2 linked regions of the Lujinxingia sediminis genome follow. The protein of the gene in region 1 interacts with the protein of each later gene in a pairwise test. Links are inferred from orthologs where the notes say so. Each region holds a gene or a part of one and is shown on either strand. Other genes may lie near its edges. The genes, in order: eno and rpe.

What was found.
Region 2: the proteins of eno (region 1) and rpe interact in binary tests that used the Escherichia coli proteins (3 or more experiments, as listed by UniProt). The link is inferred for Lujinxingia sediminis from one-to-one orthologs.

The regions. Positions count from the first base shown.
Region 1 is NZ_SADD01000001.1:1,406,233-1,412,843, reverse strand. Bases 2,004-5,003 are described here. They hold eno (phosphopyruvate hydratase), read left to right. Parts: upstream 2,004-2,861; coding sequence 2,862-4,145; downstream 4,146-5,003. Other genes in these bases: EA187_RS05670 (hypothetical protein), read left to right, coding at 2,126-2,869; EA187_RS05675 (hypothetical protein), read left to right, coding at 2,004-2,133. In the rest of the region: EA187_RS05680 (Stp1/IreP family PP2C-type Ser/Thr phosphatase), read left to right, coding at 1-822; more of EA187_RS05675, read left to right, coding at 910-2,003; EA187_RS05655 (FtsX-like permease family protein), read left to right, coding at 5,655-6,611. UniProt on the Escherichia coli protein: Catalyzes the reversible conversion of 2-phosphoglycerate (2-PG) into phosphoenolpyruvate (PEP). It is essential for the degradation of carbohydrates via glycolysis.
Region 2 is NZ_SADD01000011.1:99,835-106,340, reverse strand. What follows is about bases 2,278-5,172. They hold rpe (ribulose-phosphate 3-epimerase), read left to right. Parts: upstream 2,278-3,336; coding sequence 3,337-4,008; downstream 4,009-5,172. Other genes in these bases: EA187_RS15540 (response regulator), read right to left, coding at 4,705-5,172; EA187_RS15545 (CatA-like O-acetyltransferase), read left to right, coding at 4,039-4,683; rsmB (16S rRNA (cytosine(967)-C(5))-methyltransferase RsmB), read left to right, coding at 2,278-3,314. Outside these bases: EA187_RS15570 (J domain-containing protein), read left to right, coding at 1-287; def (peptide deformylase), read left to right, coding at 394-960; fmt (methionyl-tRNA formyltransferase), read left to right, coding at 979-1,977; more of rsmB, read left to right, coding at 1,992-2,277; more of EA187_RS15540, read right to left, coding at 5,173-6,506. UniProt on the Escherichia coli protein: Catalyzes the reversible epimerization of D-ribulose 5-phosphate to D-xylulose 5-phosphate.

The sequences.
Region 1 (6,611 bases):
GGGGAGTGGGACGGCTCCGACGCCAGCTGGGGAGATGAGGCCAGTGAGGATGAACCCACGAACGATGCGTGGGATGATCTTCCGCCCGAGGCAGTGGCGCATCGGCCTACCGTTCGTCTCTCTCCGATGCGCGATGACGAATCGCCAGCGGGCGCGGCGTTTCAGGGGGCGAGTGTCGATGGTGACACTACCCTTAGCCCCTGGGAAACGCCCGAAGTGCAGGAGCGCAACGCGTCGGACGACTGGGTGATCGGTGGCATTGACGAGGAGGGCGACGACGCTCTCGACGATGACGCCGGCGTCGTAGGGTCCGTGAGCTTTGGTGCTCCCCGTAGAGGAGAGCCCGAGGAGGATCTTCGCGCGACGATTCAGCTGGATCGCCCCCTCTCTCGGGCAGAGATCGAAGCGACAACGGGACCGGTATTGGAAGGGAATGCGCCGGAGCCGGTTCAACCCTCCTGGAAGCCCGGTGGCGATGACGTTGATGCGGCCGATGATCTTGGAAAGACCGTCGATATCGATGCCGACCTCGCTCGCCTACGCTCGTTGCGCGCCGAATCGGCTCTGGATTTGAAGGAGCGACTGCGCCAGCGTATGAAGACCCGGACAACGCCGGTGCCCGGGCTGGCCGCAGCGGTCGAGGTGCCTGCTTCGGAGGTTCCTCAGGAGGCCGCACCACAACCCGAGCCTAACACCTCAGCGTTGGCCGGAGAGGTCGAGGTACGTAGTACGCCATCACGACGTAAGTCCGAGCCGACTCCAGAAGCCAAGGTGATGATTTCACCCGAGCTGATGGGCCTGGTTGATGACGACGAGAGTTAAGGGTTTGAACGAATCCATCCGCTGTTCAGGCGGGACCCAAGGCGCGAGCCACGCGCTCTAACACCAACTCCACGACGGCGCCATTGTATGGATACACGCACAATTCTTCAGATCGTATTGGGGGTGGTCATCGCGCTGATCCTCGTGGTTGGCGGGCTTATGGTCGTCGCGCTGACGGGGGATGCCGAGACGGTGATCGTCGAGCAGGCTGTGGCCGAGCAGCGCGAGGTCAGGGAGCGAAAGAATCCCTGGGCTGACCAGGGAGAGGCCGCGATTGCGCTGGTGCAGCGCTCACGTGTGAAAGGCGTGGAGCCCGGCGAAGATGGTGAAGAGGTCGCGGACACGGTCGGCAAGCTCGTCGCCAGCGATAGCTTTGTGAAAGAAAAACTTAAAATCACCGGCGCTGAGCCCGCGGGCTGGCAGGCGCAGTGGTGGGGCGAGACGAAGTTCGGACCTTCGTTTTTTCTGGTGCGCTACGCCTTTCAGGACGCCAACATCCGCATCGGACCGGCCTGGCTTGTGGATCTGAAAACGCAGAAAGTGGTGCCGAAGAACGTACTCGCGCAGGTCGCCAGCGACCCCGAAAAGGGCGAGGGCTCGAAGTACTACGACAAGGCCGCGCAGGTCGTCTCGGCGATGACCAACCACCGTTTCCCGGCCGGGATTAATCTGGGCGGCGCGCTGCTGCTCTACTTCGATCAGCGGGAGAGCTCTGGCGAGGGAGATACCGTGCTCGGATGGACCATCGACCACGATCGCGACAACCTCTTTCGCGCCTACTTTCAGTGGACGGAGGGCGGAGAGCAGACCTACGCAGAGTTCGAATTCGACTTCGATAAGCGGGCTCTTCGCGCGGTCAATCTTCAGGCGGCCCAGATCATGCGGGTGGGCGAGGAGTTTGAGCCTACGGACCGCGTCAGCATCATGCCGGGCACCTACGATCCGAAGCAGCGAGTCGCCTCCAACCGCTGGCTTGGGCCAGCGCGTACCCAGTGTGGTCAGCCCCGCCACCGCGATGGATGCAAGGCGCTGGCGACCCTGCTCGATCAGTCGGACCTGATCGAGACGCTCGAGTGGATGCTGACTGCGCAGGCGGACACTGCGGAGGCGTTTGAGACGTGTAAGGAAGAGCGCAAATGCCGCTGGATGCCGGAGGTGCGTGGCGAGGGCGTCTACCGCATCAAGTACGTCTACAACCTGGATGGAAACGAGCAGACGATCGCCTGGGACGTCAATCTGCGTAAAGACGAGGTAGATGCGGCCGATCGGGTCAGTCAGCTCTCGCAGCGGGCGGTGAATCCGCGTGGCTAATCCGAGTGAGATGGATCTTCCTGAGAGGCGTTTTGCGCAGCTGGAGCGACAGGTCTTAAAGGCGCTCTTTGCTGAGCCTCCAACCTCCGGCGACGCCGTCCGTGTGGCTGTCTTTGGTGAGGATGGCGAGCAGCCGGTTCGCTACTACATTTACGCCGATGTGCTCGCAGAGCTGACCAAAGCGGCGCGCTATCGAGAGCAACGTGCGGTGGCTATTTTGCTCGGCCATTTCGCGTTGGATGGTAACGGTGCTTTTGTCGAGGTGACGGCCTTTGAGGGGCTGGTGTACCTCTGGGAGAAGGGCGACGGTGGCGATGCGTTGAAGCGAGGCGTCACCGAGCAACTGGCGGCCTTGGTCCGACGGGAGGAGCCAGGGAGCCCCCGCAGGCACGTGGTCGGGATGTTCTGGTCGGAGCCTGGAAGCGACGCGCTACTTACGGAAGACGCGGCGCGGGAGCATCTCACCTATTTCAATCTTCCCTTTCAGGCGGTTCTTGTCTGTGATGGGGAGGGTGGACAGGTTGGCCTCTACGCGCGAGGACCGCGCCAGAAGTTTTTCAACGCGGCGATTCATCTGGTCAGCGCCCGGGAGCAGCCCGGCGAAGAAAGTGCCGCGCGGCACGAGGCCACCCCCGAAACTTCGAAGACGACGACCTATCTTGAGAGTGATGAGGGGGGCTCCGCAGGCGGGGCTATCCCGACGTACAACTTGGAGACTGAGGAACGACATGACTGATATTGTGGATATCGTAGCCCGTGAAATTCTCGACAGCCGCGGAAACCCCACGGTGGAGTGCGACGTCTATCTGGAAAGCGGAGCGATGGGGCGCGCCGCGGTGCCCAGTGGTGCGTCGACTGGCGAGCACGAGGCCATTGAGCTTCGTGATGGCGACCAGGATCGCTACCTGGGTAAGGGGGTTCAGCAGGCGGTGGAAAACATCCACGACGAGATCGCCCCGGAACTCATCGGGGAAGACAGCGCGAACCAGCGACGCATCGACGATATTTTGCTCGGTCTGGATGGCACTGAAAACAAAAGCCGCCTGGGAGCCAACGCCCTGCTGGCGGTGAGTCTGGCCTCGGCCTACGCCGCCTCCGACGCGCTGGGGTTGCCTCTGTATCGCTACATCGGTGGTCTGAAGGCCACGGTGATGCCGGTGCCGATGATGAACATCATCAACGGTGGCTCCCATGCGGATAACAGCGTTGATATTCAGGAGTTTATGGTCATGCCCGTGGGGGCCGGCTCGTTGACCGAGGCGGTACGTTGCGGTGCGGAGATTTTCCATGCGCTCAAGAGCGTGCTCAAGGGGCAGGGCTATTCGACCTCGGTGGGCGATGAGGGAGGGTTTGCCCCCAACCTCAAGAGCAACCGCGAGGCGCTCGATCGTATCATGGAAGCCATCGAGAAAGCTGGCTACAAAGCGGGCGAAGACGTGGTGCTGGCGCTGGACTGCGCTGCCAGCGAGTTTTTCGACAAGAGCTCCAAGACTTACAAGCTCGCCGGGGAGGGGCGGGAGCTCGATGTGGCGAAGATGATCGACTTCTACGAGGAACTCGTCAGCGCCTATCCCATCGTCAGCATCGAAGACGGTCTCGATGAGAATGACTGGGCGGGTTGGAAGGCGCTTACCGATCGTCTGGGCAAGAAGGTGCAGCTGGTCGGCGATGATCTTTTTGTGACCAACACCCAGACGCTTGCGCGCGGCATTGAGCAGGGCGTGGGGAACTCGATTCTGATCAAGGTCAATCAGATCGGCACGCTCAGCGAGACGCTTGATGCGGTGGAGCTTGCGCATCGCAACGGCTACACCGCCGTGATCAGCCACCGCTCCGGTGAGACCGAAGATACCACCATCGCGCACCTCGCGGTGGCTACGGCCAGCGGGCAGATCAAGACCGGGAGCCTTTCGCGCTCGGACAGGGTCGCCAAGTACAACGAGCTCATCCGCATCGAGGAGCAGCTCGGTGCGACGGCGAGCTACCCGGGAGCGTCGATCTTCGGCAAGTAAGCTCGGAGCTGCATGGATGTATCGCGAAGCGATGCACCAGCGAGCGCCGCCTGCGCCCGGAGCGCAGGCGGCGCTCGTGCGTTTTGCGGGGATGAACGTCGGGTGAAGCGTTGTTCTTGGACGGAATGTCCCGAGGCATGGGACGCCTGATTGACAGGTCGAAAGCCCGCGCGCTACAACCGCCCGGCCGCCGAAGGTGGCGAATTTTCGGGCGATGCGCCCCTTTTGATAACACACCTACCCACGCGCACTGCGCGTGGCGATATGGAGGTCATGCCATGACCCGTGAAGAGATCCGATCCAGTATCAGCGATCTTCGTCAACGGCTGGTTGAGCTCGGGAGGTATCTTTGACCTGGCTCAAAAGAAAGCCAGGATCGAAGAACTCGATGCGATAAGCCAGGACCCGGAGTTCTGGAACGATGCCGAGCGCGCTCAGACGACGATGAAGGAGCGCGGGGAGCTGGTTGATGTGATCGAGCGCTATGAGACGCAGCTCGAACGTCTGGATGAGGCGGAGCTCTACCTGGAGCTTGCGGCTGAGGCCGACGGTGATCCGCAGACCCTGGCGGATGCCGGTGAGCTGATCACCGAAACGCGAAGCGCGGTTCAGACTCTGGAGACGCGCCGGATGCTCAGCGGTGAGCACGACGACCACAACGCCTTTGTTTCGATCAACGCCGGAGCCGGGGGAACCGAGAGCCAGGACTGGGCCTCGATCCTCTTGCGGATGTACCTGCGCTACGTCGAGCAGAAAGGCTGGCAGGTGGAAGTCACCGACCAGCAGGCTGGCGATGAGGCCGGTATCAAGAGCGCCGACCTGCACGTCACGGGTGATTTTGCCTTCGGTCATCTGAAGGCCGAGGCCGGTGTGCACCGCCTGGTGCGCATCAGCCCCTTCGACAGCGCGAAACGTCGACATACGAGCTTTGCGGCGGTCTCGGTTGCCCCGGAGATCGATGACGACATTGAGATCGAGATTAACGATAGCGATCTGCGCATCGACACCTACCGTGCCTCCGGTGCGGGCGGTCAGCACGTTAACCGAACCGACTCGGCGGTGCGTTTTACGCACATTCCCACCGGCATTGTCGTGGCGTGTCAGAATGAGCGCTCGCAGCACAAAAACCGTGCTACCGCGATGAAGATGCTTCGCGCCAGGCTCTATGAGCGTGAGATGCAGGAGCGTCGCGATAAGGCCGCCGATGAGCACGCTGAGCAGAAGGATGTGGCCTTCGGTAGCCAGATTCGCTCCTATGTGCTGCACCCCTACAAGCAGATCAAAGATGTTCGCACCGGCTACACCGAGGGCAACGTCGACAGGGTGCTTGATGGCGGGCTCGATCCCTTTGTGGAGGCGTACCTGCTGAAAGCGGGCGGGCAGTCCGAGGGTGATGAAGGGGCCGAAGCATAAGAAGTGCCCGGGCGCAGCCGCGGAATCAACGCGGCTGCGCTCCGGTTGGAGCCGCTCGGGTGTGCTCTCCTCGTCGATGCCCGCAACGGGATGCTGATGTCTTATGAAAGCTTCGTCGGCCGTCGTTATCTGATGGCCAAACAGCGCAGCCGCGTCGTCTCGATCATTACTCTGATCGCGGTCAGCGGTGTGGCGTTGGGCGTGACGGCGCTGATCGTCGTGCTCAGTGTGATGGGCGGCTTTCGCGCCGACCTCACCAGTAAAATTGTGGGGGCGAAGGCCCACGTGGTCATTCAGCAGCCGGATTTCGGCCCGCTTGATGACGCCAACGCAGTGGCCGACCGTGCTCTGGAGGTTGAGGGCGTTGTGGGAGCCTCACCGTTCGTCGAGAGCGAGGTGATGGTCTCCTCGCCGACGAACTTAAGCGGCGTGGTGCTTCGCGGCATTGACGTCGATCGGGTGGGCACGGTCACCGACCTTCTGGAGACGTTGGAGAAGGGGGAACTCGCAAACCTGCGCGATTCCCGTGCGATGATGGAGCGCATTGAGAAGGAGCGCGACGAAGAGCTGGAGGTTCTGCTCGACCGTCTCGATAAAGAGACCAAGGAGCTGCGCGATAGCATCGATGAAAAGCGGGGCGCCACGGGCATCAGCGATGACTTCATGCCTGCGCCCGATGATGCGTTGCCTCCGCTCATTGACCTGGACAACCTCAGTGATGAAGCGCCGCAGGACGAGGTCGCAGGGGAGGGCTTTATGCCCCCGCTTTTCGATGACAGCGGAGCCGAAGACTGGGAGTTGCCGCCTTTGCCGGGAGAGGAGGGGGCGGAGAACGATGAAGGGATGCCGGGCCTCTTCGATGATGCCTCGCGGGATGAGGGGCGTCTTCCGGGGTTGATCATAGGTACGGAGCTTGCGACCTCGCTTCAGGTGCGTCTGGGCGATGAGGTCAATGTGGTCACGCCGCGTGGTGAGATGGGGCCTTCGGGGCCCATCCCACGCAGTCGGCCCTTCCGCATCGTGGGGGTCTTCTACAGCGGGATGTACGAGTAC
Region 2 (6,506 bases), on another replicon or contig:
CCGAGGCCAGCGTCGACGCCGAGGTGATCCGCCGCAAGCTCCGGGCGGTGCGCCACGAAGACTACTATGCCATTCTGGAAGTTCGTCGCGGCGCCGATACTCAGCCCATCCGCGAGGCTTTTCACCGCCTCTACGCCCGCTTCGATCCGCGGCATATCGACTTTCAGATCGCGCACGCCTTTGAAGACGCGCTGATGGAAATCCGCGACGCACTCGAAGACGCCTGGGCCGTACTCGGCGATCCGACCCTGCGCGAGCCCTACCTTCGCCATACGCTGCGTTCTTAAGCGCACGCCTGTGCACCACGCGGAAGGTTCCCCCCTTGCCAGCCGTTACCCCCTCGGCTAGACACGCAGCAGCGTTCACGTTCCCAGACTTTTGATGAGTTGAACCATGGCCTCCCTGCTCGACATCGTCCTCTACCCCGATGACGTCCTTAAGACCCGCTGCACCCCGGTTGACACCGTCGATGACGAGGTGCGCGAGCTCATCGACAGCATGGTCGAGACCATGTACGCCGCCCCCGGCATCGGGCTGGCCGCTCCCCAGGTCAATGACACCCGTCGCATCACCGTCATCGACGTCTCCTCACGCGAGGAAGGTGCCGACAGCGAGCTCATTACACTGGTCAACCCCGAGATCGTGCACCGCGAGGGTAAGATTGTCTGGGAAGAAGGCTGCCTCTCCATCCCCGGGGTCTACGACAAGGTGACCCGCGCCCAGAAAGTTGTGGTGCAGGCGCTCGACCGCGACGGCTCCCCCTTTGAGCTTGAGGCCGATGAACTCCTGGCGGTCTGCCTGCAGCATGAGATCGATCACCTCGACGGGGTGCTCATGCTCGACCACTTCAGCCACCTCAAGCGCAAGATGGCGCTCAAGCGGTATAAAAAACACCTGGAAGCGCTCGAAGAAGAGCGCCGCAAAGAGGCCGAGAAGGCCAACGACACCCCCTCTTCCTGAACTTTCTAAAGGTTGCAGATGACCGCCTCTCGCACGCCGCTTCGCATCGTGTACATGGGCACGCCTGACTTTGCGGTGCCCGCGCTCACCAAACTCATTGAGAGCCCCGACGAGGTCGTCGGCGTGGTGACCAACCCCGATCGCCCCAGCGGTCGGGGCAAAAAGCTCACCCCGCCGCCGGTCAAAGTCGCAGCTCAGGCCGCCGGTATCGAGGTCTACCAGCCCGAGAAGTTACGCGGTCCGGAGGTCCTGGAACATCTTCGCGCCTGGAATCCGGATGTGATCGTGGTCGCGGCCTACGGACAGATTCTGCGCAACGATGTGCTGCTGCTGCCGCGTTACGGCTGCATCAACATCCACGCCTCCCTGCTGCCCGCCTACCGCGGCGCGGCGCCCATCAACTGGGCGATTGTGCGCGGGGAGGCCGAGTCCGGCGTGACGATCATGCAGATGGAGCGCGGCCTGGACACAGGCCCGATGCTCCTTAAGCGCAAGACGCCCATCGAAGAGCTTGATACCACTCAGGATCTTCATGATCGCCTCTCCGAGATGGGTGCCGAGCTGATCGTGGATGTGATGCGCCTGATTCATCTCGACAGCCTCAACCCGATCGTCCAGGACGACGCACAGTCGTCCTACGCGCCGATGCTCAAGAAGAGTGACGGGGAGATCGACTTTCGAAAGAGCGCCCGCGAGGTCGCCGACCTGATTCGCGGGATGAACCCCTGGCCCGGGGCGTATGCTTTTTTGCACACCGCCGAAGGTCCGCAACGCATCAAAATACATCTGGCGCGGGCGCACAGCGCGGCAACCAACGGCGCGGATACCGGCGCCAACCCGGGTGAGGTCATTCGCGCCGATGATCAGGGGCTGCACATCGCCTGCGGCCAGGGCTACATCGAGTGCCTCCAGCTGCAGGCCCCCGGCAAGCGCGCGCTGCCCGTGAGCGACTTCCTCAACGGCTATACGCTGCACACCGATCACCACTTTCTGCTCCCCGACGAGCGCTCCGACTGAACCGAGCCCCCACCGTGACCACCGCCCGAACTCTCGCCCTCGATGTGCTCAGCCGCATTGAGCAGGACGACGCCTACAGCCATATCGCGCTCTCCAACCAGCTGGCCACCAGCGAGCTCGACGCCCGCGACCGTGCGCTGGCCACCGAGCTCGTCTACGGCACGCTCGCCAGGCAGCGCTCCATCGACACGGTGCTCTCGCGCTTTGTCTCCCGCAAACTCGAGAGCCTGGATCGCCCGGTGCGCCTTAACCTGCGCATGGCCACCTACCAGCTGCTCTACCTGGACCGCATCCCGGCGCACGCGCTGGTTAACGACGCCGTCAAACTCGTCAAGCGGGCCTGCGGCCAGCGCACCGCCGGCTTTGCCAACGCGGTGCTGCGCAACATGCTGCGCAGCAAAGAGAAGTGGCAGCCTTTTGAAGAGCGCGACCGCAGCGCCCACCCGGCGCGCTACCTGGGGTTGAAATACTCGCTTCCCGACTGGATCGCCCGACGACTGCTCGATCGCCACGGCCTGGAGCGCGCCGAAGCCCTGGCCGAGGCCTTTGCCGGCCGGCCGCCTCTTTACCTGAGGCGTCTGCAGCCGCTCGACACCCTGCCCGAAGGGGTCAGCCCGCTTCAAGCTCCGCCCGGAGCGCTCAAGGCGGAGAGCTCCTCTCCAGAGTTGCGAGCGCTCCTGGAGGCGCACGCACTCACGATCCAGGATCTGGGAAGTCAGCTCATCGCGCACTACTGTGGCGCAAGCCCGGGCATGCGAGCGCTGGACGCCTGCTGCGGCCTGGGGGGTAAATCGCTGCTCCTCGCCCAGCAGCTCGGCCCCGGAGACACCCTGGTGGCCTGCGACCCGCTCCCCACCAAACTGGAGATGTTGGCCAACACCCTGGCCGACCTCCGAGTCGACCCCACCGTCGTGCTCCGAGAGGCCACGCTCCAGGAGCTTCCCGAATCCGACGGCGACTTCGATCTGATCCTGGTCGACGCCCCCTGCTCCGGCCTGGGCGTGATCCGCCGACACCCCGAGACCCGTTGGCGACGCTCCCCGGCCGACGTCGACGCCCTGGTGCGGGTTCAATCCGAACTTCTCGATCACGCGGTAAACCGACTTAACCCGGGCGCCACGCTGGTCTACAGCGTCTGCACCTTCACCCGCGAGGAAGGCCCCGAGCAGATCGAGCGCCTCCTTGAGCGTCACCCACACCTGGAGCGCGCCCCGCTGCCGGAGAGCGGCTTCGACTGGGCCCCCTTCGTCAATACGCTGGGGGAACTCGACTTAAACCCGCGCGACCACGACTGCGACGCGTTTTTCGCCGCACGTCTTCGTCGCACTCCAACCTGACCTCTGATCGCCGAGCATCCTTATGACGACGCGCGAACTTCGCATCGCCCCCTCGATCCTCTCGGCCGACTTCGCCCGCCTCGGTGAGCAATGCCAGGAGGTGATCGACGCCGGCGCCGACTGGCTGCATGTCGACGTGATGGACGGCCACTACGTACCCAACATCACCATCGGACTGCCCGTGGTCGAGGCCCTGCGTGAGGCGCTGCCGGACGCCTTTCTCGATGTGCACCTGATGATCGACAACCCCGACGACTTCGTCGGTCCCTTCGCCCGCGCCGGCGCCGATCTGGTGTGCTTTCATCCCGAGACCAGCCGCCACCCCCACCGCGCGGTGCACACCATCAAGGGGCTGGGCAAAAAGGCAGGCCTGGCGATCAACCCGGGCACCCCGCTGAGCTGGATCGATCATCTGGCCCATGACCTCGACATGGTCCTGATCATGAGCGTGAACCCCGGCTTTGGCGGCCAGGCATTCATCCCACACACCATCGAGAAGATCGCGCAGCTCAAAGCCCGCCTCGACGCGCTGGGAGTCGATCTCGACATCGAAGTCGACGGCGGCGTCTCCCCCTCCAATGCTGCCCAACTTCGCCAGGCAGGCGCCAACGTGCTGGTGGCCGGAAGCGCCATCTTCGGAGCTCCGAGTTACAAAGACGCCATCGACGCCATCCGCCAGCAGGCCACCCTCTAGGCCTCAACGTCCTTTTGCCCGCAGATTCCTATGGAACGCATCGATCTGAGCACCTGGGCGCGCCGCCCCCACTATGAGTTCTTCCGCGGCTTTGAGCGCCCCTTCTTCGACGTGGCCACCCGCATCGACCTCACTCCCCTGGTGGAGCTGACTCGCCGCAGCACACTGCGCCTCTTTCCCTCGCTGCTGCACAGCGTGTGCGTGGCCGCCAACGCCACCGACGCTCTTCGCCTGCGCCTTGACGACGAGGGCGTGGTTCGCGTCGCTCAGGTCACCCCTTCCTTTACGGTGATGAGCGACCGGGGAACCTTCAATTACGCCACCGCCCCCTTCACCGACGATCTGGCGCGCTTTAGTCGCGAGCTTGGCGAACATGCCGACCGCTCCCGCAACCTGCCCGAACTTTTTCTGGGCGATGATCATCGCCTCGATCTTGTCTACATCACCTCCATGCCCTGGCTGGACTTCCAGAGCATCAGCCACGCCTTCTCCGGCCAGCCGCTGGACTCCGCTCCCCGCATCGCCTGGGGCAAAGTGGTCGAGGTTGAGCCGGGACGCCATGAGGCGACCTTTCAACTCACCGTCCACCACGCCCTGGCCGATGGTCGTGACGCCGCGATCTTCTTTGAGCAGCTGAACACGCGCATTCAGGCCCTGGCCGACCTCCCCGGCTGAGCCCCCCGGGCGCTTTTGCCATCAGCCCCGGCGAGCCTTGCCGCGTGTGAGCCTTACCACCAGTTCGCGCAGCTCTTCCAGAAGCCCCATATACTCCCCGCCCCCCTTCTGCACGATCCGGGTAGCGCTACCCGAGAGGCGCGCGTAGTCCTCCGCGGTGAGGTACTTGGCGGTCATCACTACCACGGGCACGTCTTTGAACTTCGGGCGCTCTCGAAAGCGCGTTAGAAACTCGAACCCGTCGACATGCGGCATCATCAAGTCCAGAAAGACCAGACTGGGCTCGATCGCCTCCAGACGTGCCAGCCCCTCTTCGCCATTGGAGGCCGCGGTCACCCGAAACCCCTCCCGCTCCAGGTGGCGTACCAACATCTGACGGGAGGCCTCGTCGTCTTCGACGACCAGTACATCCCCGTCATCGATCGCGCTCTCGTACGCCTCCATCACCTCCAGGAGCTCGTGCCGATCGACCGGCTTCGACATAAAGTGGTCGGCACCAAAGGCCAGCCCCCGCTGTTTGTCATCGACAAAGGTGAGCATGATCACCGGGATCTTTCGAAGATCGGGATCCTCCTTAAGTCGCTCCAACACTGTCCAGCCGTCCATCCGGGGCATCATCACATCAAGAGTGATCACGTCCGGGCGCACCTCCGAGGCCAGTCTCAACCCCTCGCGTCCGTCGCGTGCGCACACCACGGTATGCCCCACCCGCTCCAGCGTGCGTTTGAGCACCCCGCGGGTGTCGCGATCGTCGTCAATGATCAGGACCAGCTTGGCGTTCTCATTGATTTCGATCTCCTCCGAGAAGCTCACCTGCTCCGCGCCCTTTCCGACAAAGGATCTGGGAATGCCGAGCACCACCACCGTGCCGCGACGCACACTGCGCTCCACGCGGTAGCTGACGCCGAGCAGGTCGGCGAGTTGGCGTAACACGGACTGCTCCAACCTGCGGGCGCGCCCGCGTCGCCCCGGGGAAAGATCGCCCACGCGCAGCTTCACATGCGTTTCATCGGCCTCCAGGGCCACCTCCACCTGGGTGCCAGCGCTAAAGCGCACTGCTTCGCCTATCACGCCGTCAAAGAGTTGCTCGAGCTTCTCGCCGTCGCATTGAACTTCCGCATTGGATGCAGCCCGCTCGATCATGATTGCGATGCCGCGCTGTTGCGCGATGCCCTCAAGCTGCCCCAGCACAGCATCGAGCGCCCGATGCACATCGACGCTGTAAACCTCCGGCTCCACGTCGCCGGCTTCGAGCTGCGCCAGCGAGACGAGGTTGCTGACGATACCAAGGACCTCGGCACCGGAACGCTCAATGCTGGCCAACTTGTCGAGAGCATTCTCCGGAAGTCGCTGACGCTGCTCTTCGCGGAGCAGCTCCGCAAACCCGATCATCGCGTTGACCGGCGTGCGCAGCTCGTGGCTCATCATCGCCCAGCGCCGCCCGGCCATCCATCCGACCATCGCCTGAGTGAGCAGGCCGCGCAGCGCATGCGCGCGCTCCAGCTCAGCTCGGCCAAAGCGCCCCGGCTCGCCATGCACACAGAGCCAGAGCGCCGGATTGATCGCCGTACCTACGCTGACCATCATCACCGAAGCCACCGGCATCGACACCGACGCCAGCATCGTCTGCCAGCCCGCCTGCTCACGCACGTCTTCGAGCACAAGGGGGTGCCCTTCAAGCACCGTCTCGGTCAACGCTCCCACCCACCATTGTAACTCTTCGAGACGAGGGTCACTGGCACACAGAACGCTGATTTCACCATCATCGCGCACCTGCAGGACCGCCCCGCCATCGCCTCCGACCACATCATCGAGAAGCCCGA